Regions from separate parts of the Sporosarcina sp. Y1011 genome, predicted to be linked through region 1. Evidence: predicted binding sites of a transcription regulator. Region 1 holds the regulator's gene; each other region holds the start of a gene.
What was found. The regulator LexA, encoded in region 1, represses DNA repair genes until DNA is damaged. The targets are predictions, from matches to a motif close to CGAACATATGTTCG.

Region 1 (3,284 bases):
TACTGGATCGCTTCTGGATTACGGCATTACATATAAACACATTGAGCTAAATGATGATGGAACGGTCAACTTTGAAGAAGTATCGAAAAATATCCATGCTAAAACAAAAATTATAGGAATCCAGCGCTCAAAAGGCTATTCAGATCGTCCATCCTTTATGGTGGATGAAATCGGTGAAATGATCCTTAAAGTAAAAGCCATCAATCCTGACCTGGTCGTCTTTGTCGACAACTGCTATGGTGAATTTGTCGAAGAGAAAGAGCCCACAGAAGTCGGTGCCGACCTGATGGCAGGGTCGCTCATTAAAAATCCAGGCGGCGGCATTGCAAGAACTGGTGGCTATATTGCCGGTCGTGCAGATCTTGTGGAGAAGTGTGCGTTTCGAATGACATCTCCTGGTCTTGGAGCGGAAGCTGGGGCGTCGCTTGATACTCTACGGGAGATGTACCAAGGATTTTTCCTGGCACCGCATGTTGTTAGCCAGGCAGTGAAAGGTGCGCTCTTCACGGCAGCGCTCCTCGAAAGTTTTGGACTCGAGACAACACCGCATTACACGCAAAAAAGAACCGATTTAATTCAGTCTGTATCTTTCAGAAATGCCAATCAAATGATCGCATTCTGCCAGTCAATTCAGCAGAACTCGCCCATCAATGCTCACTACGCACCTGAGCCCTCTTATATGCCGGGTTATACGGACGATGTTATCATGGCGGCGGGCACGTTCATCCAAGGGTCAAGCATAGAGCTTACGGCAGATGGTCCAATCAGACCTCCTTATACCGCATACGTTCAAGGGGGCCTCACATACGAGCATGTGAAAGTGGCTGTGTTGTCATCCATAGGAAGACTGGTTAAGGAAAATTTAATAGGGAAATAACAAAGAGCTATTCCTTCATAATAGAGGAATAGCTCTTTCGTATTTGTGAGAGTATTAGATAGTCTGGCATTGCAGATGAATATTACGCGAAATTCCATGTCTACCCTTAATGAATCGTACGATAAACGCCAACGACTTTACCAAGTATCGATACATTATCGAGAATAATTGGATCCATAGATTCATTTTCAGGTTGAAGACGGAAATAATTTTTTTCCTTGAAGAACCGCTTCACTGTCGCTTCATCATCTTCTGTCATTGCTACGACAATCTCACCATTATTAGCTGACTGTTGCTGTTTAACGATAACATAATCTCCATTAAGGATTCCTGCTTCAATCATACTATTCCCAACAATCTCAAGCATAAAGAGGTTGTCCTCCGAAGTGCCGTACGATTCAGGGAGAGGGAAGTACTCTTCAATGTTTTCAATGGCTGTAATCGGAAGACCTGCAGTAACTTTACCGACAAGAGGGACATGTAGAACTCCGGGTTTCATCGTTTCCAACCCTTCAGGATCCAGGACTTCGATTGCTCTAGGTTTAGTCGGGTCTCTTCTAATGAAGCCCTTGCTTTCTAAACGAGCTAGATGACCGTGAACAGTTGAACTTGAAGCTAGCCCCACAGCCTCCCCAATTTCCCTTACGGAAGGTGGATACCCTTTTTTCTTTACCTCTGATTTAATGAATGTCAAAATGTCTTCCTGTCTTTTTGAGATTTTCTTCACAACAATCACCCCTTAACTAAAATTCTTACAACAATCAAAAATCGTGAAAGTCTCACCGAAATTCGAGTTATTTCAATAGATTCATTATATCAGCCCACTATAGGAATGGCAAACACAAGTTCTAATAAGTGTTGACATCCAGTTTTGTATTTCCTATAATGAAAACAGTGATACGAACAAACATTCGCAAGGGGGAGAAATGATGACTTTCATTAAAAACAATGGTTATGGTATATTTATTGTTATTTTATGTTTAGGTTTTGCAATTATAGGAGTTGGTAAATATGAAACGAAGCAAGCTGAAGTCACAACAATTACAATTACTGAAGGGGACACGCTCTGGGGCCTTGCATTTCACCACTCGAAAAACATGTCGTCAGAGAAATGGATTAAAGAAGTGATGACTCTAAATAATCTGTCCTCTGCCACAATCAAGAAGGGAGAAGATTTGCTTTTGCCAACTATACAGACACATGAAGACGACAGTGTACAACTGGCCGGTGGTACTGATGAATGAGCCGCGAAAGAAGTGCGTCATTTATTGCCGAGTGAGCACAGAAAAAGAAACGCAGGAACTATCACTTACGAGGCAAGAAGAGGAACTTGAAGATTTGGCTAGTGAACTCAATTTAGAACTTGTCGCTACATTCGAGGACAAACATAGCGGTTACGACATTGACCGAGAAGGATTGCTTAGTATGCTGGATTACATCCGCGATGAAGAAGTAGATGCAGTACTGATACAAGATGAGACGAGGCTCGGACGTGGGAATGCTAGGATGGCTGTCTTGCACCTGTTGTTGAAAACAGACACAGCCGTTTTTTCACGCAATGATAGTGGGCCAATTGCACTTAATGAAATGGATACGATGTTACTTGAAATTTTGGCAGTAGTTGAAGAATATCAACGGAAAGTGCACAACGCCAAAATTAGACGGGGCATGAAACGTGCTGTCAGGGAGGGGTATCGTCCTGAACGCAATTTGAAAAACAGAGGAAACGTTGAAGGCCGAGAGCGTATCGAAGTGCCAATCAGTGAAATTGTCTCTTTGAGAGAAAAAGGGCTGACTTATGAAGAAATTACGGGCGTCTTGAAAGGGCTCGGTCACAACATCAGTAAAGCGACTGTCCATCGGCGCTTTAAAGAATATGAAACAGAGCAGGGAGTCTGATTTATTGCACTTTCTGTTTTTTTTGTATACGTTTGTATTTATAACGCAAAATGGAGGAAAAAATATGCTATCACCAGATAAAATCAAACGAATTAATGAACTCTCAAAGAAATCGAAGACAACAGGTCTATCTATCGAAGAAGCTAAAGAACAAACACAATTGCGGAAAGAATATCTTGAGACTTTCCGCTCATCGATGCGGGACACAATCGAGCATGTCAAAGTGCTTGATCCAGAAGGAAATGACGTGACACCCGACAAGGTGAAAAACGCACGTAACGGCAAATACCTAAATTGAACTTTGCAATCACCGCGCTGATTGTCTAAACTAGGATATGAAGATAAATAGACATCACGGGAAAGGATGTACACAATGACTCAACAGATTGACCAGCTAGCTATCAATACAATTCGTACACTCTCAATTGACGCAATCGAAAAAGCGAATTCCGGACATCCGGGATTACCGATGGGCGCAGCTCCAATGGCGTATACGCTATGGACAAAA
Region 2 (3,284 bases), on a different contig from region 1:
TTGGGTGAAAACTGAATGGCATCGCGATATAATGAATATTATCATAAAAGATGATGGACAAGGATTCAATCAAAATGAAGTTAGAGATAAATCATTCGGTTTAATAGGAATGCGAGAACGAATTGAATTGTTAAAAGGGGATATAACAATCACCTCAACGCCTGGAAATGGTACGATAATTTATATCCAAATTCCACTCCAGAGTGAAATAATCGACGACTAGATGTTAGGGGAGGAAATGACTATGACAAAAATATTAATTGTAGATGATCACCAACTATTCCGTGAAGGGGTAAAGAGAATCCTTGATTTTGAAGATTCTTTTGAAGTTGTGGCTGAGGGCGGCGATGGTAGCGAAGTGAATGAGCTTTATCAACAGTGCGAACCGGACGTGGTTCTTATGGACATTAACATGCCACATATGAATGGTGTCGATGCAACTGAAAACCTCATCAAAGAATATCCCAAAGCGAAGGTAATTATGTTGTCAATTCACGACGATGAATCATATGTATCACATGCACTTAAAACAGGTGCACTCGGTTATATGTTAAAAGAAATGGATGCGGATGCAATCATCCAGGCGATTAAAGTCGTTGCGTTAGGTGGTTCGTACCTTCATCCAAAAGTGACGCATAACCTTGTTACAGAATACCGAAGATTGAGCGAACGTGAGCATAAGGGATCCTTCCAACAAAATGATATCCGTCGCCCGTTCCATTTACTTACTAAACGTGAGTGTGAAGTATTACAACTGTTGACAGATGGACAAAGTAACCGGACAATCGGGGAGACGCTTTTCATCTCCGAGAAGACCGTCAAAAACCACGTGTCAAGTATTCTACAAAAAATGGCAGTAAATGACCGCACACAAGCGGTCGTAACAGCGATTAAAAATGGTTGGGTTGAAGTAAAATAATTTGGTGAATTGAATAAAAGGAAAAGGGCTTTCTGTTTTTGGAGGAGCCCTTTTACCTGTTCAGGAGGATGAAAATGAAAAAAGTAGTCGTGCTTTTTAGTCTGTCTTTCATTTTACTGCTAGGAGCTTGTAGTGGTGACAAGAAAGAGCCTGTTGAGAATGGTTCCGTCGATGACGGCGAAGCAAAGAATGAATATGGCACAATTGATCATGGAGTGGATGAAAGCAAAGTGGGATTTAGCTTGACAGGAGACACTGTAGAAGAAGCTTCTGGCGTTCCAGCAGACGAAAAAGAGCAGATCCTAGACGTATACAACCTAAATTTGGAAACGCTAAACAAACAAGATATCGATGGCTATTTAGATACATTGTCAGCGAAGGATTATGACCTTGAAGAGGAACGTTCTATTACGAAAGATGTTTTTAGTAAGTATGAATTAAATCGTGAAGTTTCGAATGTAACGATTGTGAAGTATTCAGAAGAGGAAGCCCAAGTGTTTTCAAACCTAAAGACATCTTTCAAGCAATTAGAGACGGGTCTTGAAACAAGTCCGAGTGGTAGGCAAGTAACTGTCCTTAAAAAAAGTGATGGTGATTGGAAAGTGGCTTCGGTTCATTATATCGGTGATATAGAGACGAAATAAGTATACGATATGCGAGACTTTCAGCGATTATGGCTGGGAGTTTTTTTGTCGGTTAACCAGAGTGTATGGTATTTCGACTTGATTCGCCGTTCGGTATTCTTTGTGGGTAAAGAAATTATGAAGTGTTGTATTACCGATAAACTTCGGCATTCCGTGTGTCTCCAAATATGCTTAAGATTTCCAATGATTTGTAGGTTGATTTTCCGAGGGTATGGGCATACAATAGATATACGAACATTTGTTCTCGATTGAGCGGAAGGAGTGATTGTAGTGCCTTTAATACCCCCGGAGGCATTACCTTATTTTGAGAATATGATTTACTTACCGATGCTTCTAATTATCTTGGAGAGAGATCGGGAATCATTCGAAAAAGGTCCTTTCAAATTAAAAGGACCTTACGTTAAACTCGTCGACGAGGCAACGAAAATTGCACGTGCAGAACTAAAGGAAACGACAATCTACTTGCGGCGGCGCAATATGAAGGTGATACGTAACAAAACGGATAGCACATTCACCGAGTATGTATTCATGCACGGAGGATATGAAGATCATAGACGCTATTTGAATGTCCGCCTGCGTAATCGAACGGAAGAACTATTGGCCAAATACATTGCGATGTCAGAGAGCTGAATCATTGTCGTCATCATCGTCAAAAAAGTTAAAAGTAGAAGGCCTGCTCAGTTGTCTCTGTTTTTTCAAAAAGTTCTTTTCTAAAAGAGTGGCGAACGCATATTGACGATACAATGTTGTAGGGGAAACATTTAACTTGAAGGATCGGCTATTTTCTAGTGTAATTATAGAACCCAAATTGTCTTCTTCTATTTTTTCAATCGCATTATAGGAAATCCAGACATTCTGTTCGGAAGATGGTGACATGGTGGGCAGGAAAATGTATGGTATTCCAAAATCATGAGCCAGGATAATCGGTGTTTTATGGCGTTTACCAAGTACCATTTTTGCTGAATTAGTCGAGTTGTGAAGAGAATTTCCATAATAGTCACAGGAATTCCTGACGATATGGATAGGACGTCTTGGAACGCTTAAATCACCGTTGCGCTCATTAACATGGGTAAAAACTTTATTGTCTTGAATCATCGGACGTAACATGAATGTGTCAAAGGAAATAATGTATTGCGCACTTCGTTTCTTATTCTTCAAATTAATGCACTCCTCATAATTCATATTTGTATTATAAGTAGATTATAAATCCAGGAATTACAAACGCAATTGTGCATACTGTTCTTTTGGAAGACAGAAACAGGCTGTTTCTCTAGGAGATAATGACGGTTTCTCTTGTGGAAACAGATGTTATTGGACCAAAAAGGAAAAGTGGAAAAAGAAAGTATTATTCCGTATGATATTGAACGGAATAACGCCATTCTTTCCGGCTTATCGTGGGAGGTATCCACAAAGCACCAAAGCGGTATTAGCAGGATTTCAGGTTCATCCCCTATGTATTGAACTTTTTAAGCGCCATGTAAAAACAGTGAGCCTTCCTCATAAAATTCGAAGGAAGGCTCACTAATCATCTATATATATAAAATGATGTAATCATGAAATATTACTAATGGTTAGAAAGTCTTCCTATTACGAATTTTGATATTCAACAGCGGCGGCACCAAGCGTCTTCGCCGCAACAAGCATCGCATTTTCATCGATGTCGAATTTGGGATGGTGATGCGGAAATGGATTCTCAGGTTTAGCGCCCGTGAAGAAAAATG
Region 3 (3,284 bases), on a different contig from region 1:
TTTTCTTGCCGCCTCACGTGCCTGGTGCGCACGGATTGCTTTACGAACAAGGGATGCACTTAAATCAGCATTTTCTTCAAGAAAATAAAGGAGCTTCTGAGATACAATTGAATCCGTGATACCACGTGCTTCACTCGTACCAAGCTTGCCTTTCGTCTGCCCTTCGAATTGTAAAATCTCTTCCGGGATACGTACCGACACAATTGCGGCTATTCCTTCACGAATATCCGAGCCTTCAAGGTTTTTATCTTTCTCTTTCAACAATCCGGTTTTTCTCGCATATTCATTAAATACTCGAGTCATTCCTGTCTTTGCCCCTGTTTCATGTGTTCCACCGTCTTTGGTACGGACGTTGTTGACAAATGATAGGATTGTTTCCGAATAACCGTCACTGAATTGGAATGCAAACTCGACTTCTATTCCATCTGACTCACCTTCCAAATAAGCGACCTCATGTAGAACATCTTTCTCTTCGTTTAAATAAGTGATAAAAGCCTCAATTCCGGTTTCATATTGGAAGATATCGTGTTTGTCCGTACCTTCTTCCTTTATCTCAATTTTCAAGCCCTTTAACAGAAACGCGGACTCCCGTAAGCGCTCACTAATGGTTTCATAATGATATTTTAAAGTTGAGAATATGGTCGCGTCTGGTTTAAAATGGATAAGCGTCCCTTTTTCACGTGTTGTTCCGATTTGTTCAAGCGTTGTAGACGGTTTTCCGCCTTTTTCAAAGCGTTGAAGAAATTTCTTTCCGTCACGAAAAATGGTCACTTCCAATTTCTCAGATAGAGCGTTTACAACAGATGCACCAACTCCATGAAGTCCGCCACTCGTTTTGTAACCGCCTTGACCAAACTTTCCTCCTGCATGAAGAACTGTCAAAATAACTTCCGTCGTTGGTTTTCCAGAAGAGTGTATCCCCGTTGGCATACCACGCCCGTAGTCGCGTACACTGACACTGCCATCTGTATGAAGTGTCACGTCAATCTCATTACCAAACCCAGCTAGCGCTTCATCTACCGCGTTATCCACAATTTCATAGACAAGGTGATGAAGCCCGCGAGAATCGGTAGATCCGATGTACATACCGGGACGTTTTCTTACAGCATCTAGGCCTTCAAGTATATGGATTGAATCATCATCATACGTATAGTTTTCTTGTTTTTTCGTCAAAATACAACCTCCATCAAACGAATGTTCTCTTTTATATGATCGTACCGCTTCCTTTAAAGGTTGTCAAATCAACGTTTTCAGAAGCTTGCTCAATTAATTGTATAGAAGAAAGCATTTTATTGCAATGAAGACAGGAAATTGTTAGTTACGGAAATCGGCTGTTTGAGACCCGGAAATTCGAAATCTGACTGCACCTCTTAACTTGGCTTGCCAATTCTCTACTCTCCACATGAAGCCCATTGTCGCAACTTCACGCTTCTGCTAAACTAGGTCTATACATAGACAAATTAAAAAAGGAGTACACAATGGAACTTATCATACTTTTAGTAATTGCTTATTTAATCGGCTCAATCCCTTCAGCACTCTGGGTCGGGAAACTTTTTTACAAAACGGACATCCGGCAACTAGGCAGCGGGAATTTAGGTGGCACGAATACCTTCCGTGTACTCGGTAAAACAGCGGGACTTACCGTAACAATTCTCGATATTTTAAAAGGGACGGTAGCTGCACTGTTACCACTACTCCCTGTTTTCGACAGCATTACAGTCCATCCTCTTATTCCGGGAATACTTGCGGTTGTGGGGCATATGTATCCCGTTTTCGCTCATTTCAAAGGTGGCAAAGCTGTCGCGACATCCGGCGGTGTGCTGCTTGCTTACGAATGGCCCGTTTTTATCCTTGTGCTCGTAACGTTTTTCATCGCTTTGAAAGTAACGAAAATGGTGTCCTTATCGTCAATGATTATATCTGTGGTAGGCTTTTTATACAGCATTTTTTACTACTTCCGAACAGGTGATATTTATCTAATGGTAATGATTGGTCTATTCGGTGCCTTCATCTTCTATAGACATCGAGCGAATATTGGCCGGATCAAGGCTGGAACCGAGCCAAAAGTGAAGTGGTTATAATACAATGAAAGCAGAAACGGAAAAGGTTGGTGTTTCCAATGAAGATTATTTTGTCGAACGAAGCGCTATTATGGTTTAAAGAAGAGATGGAAGTTGAACCTGGTGATGCCATCCGTTTTTTTGCAAGATATGGAGGATCCAGTTCACTACAACCGGGATTTTCCCTCGGCGTGACAAAAGAACAACCTGACGAAGTGGCAGTTGAAACGGAGCACGGCAGTGTACGCTACTATATTGAAAGCCGTGACAAATGGTATTTCACTGAACATGACTTGCATGTCAAAGTAGATCCTAAACTGCATGAACTTATTTATTTGTACGAAAAAGCGTGAAGGCATAATGCCTCACGCTTTTATTATTTTCCAACCATCTCTTGTAGTATTTTTTTATTAATTTTTCCGACGTGTGTTTTAGGCAATTCTTTTAGCTCAATTACTTTTTTGGGGATTTTATATAATCCAAGAAACTTTTTACAGTGCATGGTAATGTCGTCACAATCGAAAGGGTATCCGTCTGCCATGATGATAAATGCAACGATGATTTCACCCCATAAGTCATCCTTTACCCCGACGACAGCTACCTCTTTGACCCCATCAAACAGGACGAGGCATTGTTCGACTTCCTGTGGATAAACGTTTTCTCCACCTGTAATAATAGTATCTTTTTTTCTTCCGACAATATAGGTGTAGCCATCACTATCGCATTTGGCAAGGTCACCCGTACGCAGCCATCCCTCAACTAACGTTTCAGCCGTTGCTGTCGGATTCCGCCAATAATAACTGAAAACATGTGGCCCTTTTATAAATAATTCCCCGACTTCATCTATACCACAAGGCTTCATCTCTTCATTCAATACTTTTGTGGAATTGAATAGCATGCTCCTACCAACAGATCCTATTTTCAGACAAGCTTCTTCGCTTCGGATGTAAAAATTATTTGGGCCTGCTTCCGTAAGTCCGTACCCTTCTTTGAATTTTAAACCTTTCTCATGAAATGCATGATAAATCGTCTGTGGGCAAGGAGCACCGCCAGATAAAAACACTTTCATAGTAGGAAAAGAAGACTGTCGGAAATAGGGTGTGAGGATCATAGACTGATACATCGTCGGCACGAAAAGTGAAATTGTTGCAGCGTATGTATCAGTTGCGCTCAAGGCTTCCTCTGCATCGAATGAGTTACCGACAATTACCGTGCCGCCAGCCA

Region 2: the regulator LexA is predicted to act here: its motif matches at 1,795-1,808, upstream of AC25Y5_RS13290 (YhjD family protein).
Region 3: the regulator LexA is predicted to act here: its motif matches at 1,188-1,201, upstream of parE (DNA topoisomerase IV subunit B).

What each region holds. Positions count from the first base shown of each region.
Region 1 is NZ_JBYHFP010000003.1:55,657-58,940, reverse strand. Features, by position in the region: gene AC25Y5_RS04525 (methionine gamma-lyase family protein) at 1-877, shown strand, start outside; gene lexA (transcriptional repressor LexA) at 984-1,604, opposite strand; gene yneA (cell division suppressor protein YneA) at 1,807-2,121, shown strand; gene AC25Y5_RS04510 (YneB family resolvase-like protein) at 2,114-2,776, shown strand; gene AC25Y5_RS04505 (DUF896 domain-containing protein) at 2,841-3,074, shown strand; gene tkt (transketolase) at 3,150-3,284, shown strand, end outside.
Region 2 is NZ_JBYHFP010000012.1:58,340-61,623, forward strand. Features, by position in the region: gene AC25Y5_RS13275 (sensor histidine kinase) at 1-223, shown strand, start outside; gene AC25Y5_RS13280 (response regulator) at 245-919, shown strand; gene AC25Y5_RS13285 (DUF3225 domain-containing protein) at 994-1,563, shown strand; gene AC25Y5_RS13290 (YhjD family protein) at 1,834-2,193, shown strand; gene AC25Y5_RS13295 (competence protein ComK) at 2,182-2,721, opposite strand; gene AC25Y5_RS13300 (M20 family metallopeptidase) at 3,151-3,284, opposite strand, start outside.
Region 3 is NZ_JBYHFP010000004.1:64,483-67,766, forward strand. Features, by position in the region: gene parE (DNA topoisomerase IV subunit B) at 1-1,173, opposite strand, end outside; gene plsY (glycerol-3-phosphate 1-O-acyltransferase PlsY) at 1,479-2,081, shown strand; gene AC25Y5_RS06465 (HesB/YadR/YfhF family protein) at 2,120-2,413, shown strand; gene AC25Y5_RS06470 (AMP-binding protein) at 2,437-3,284, opposite strand, start outside.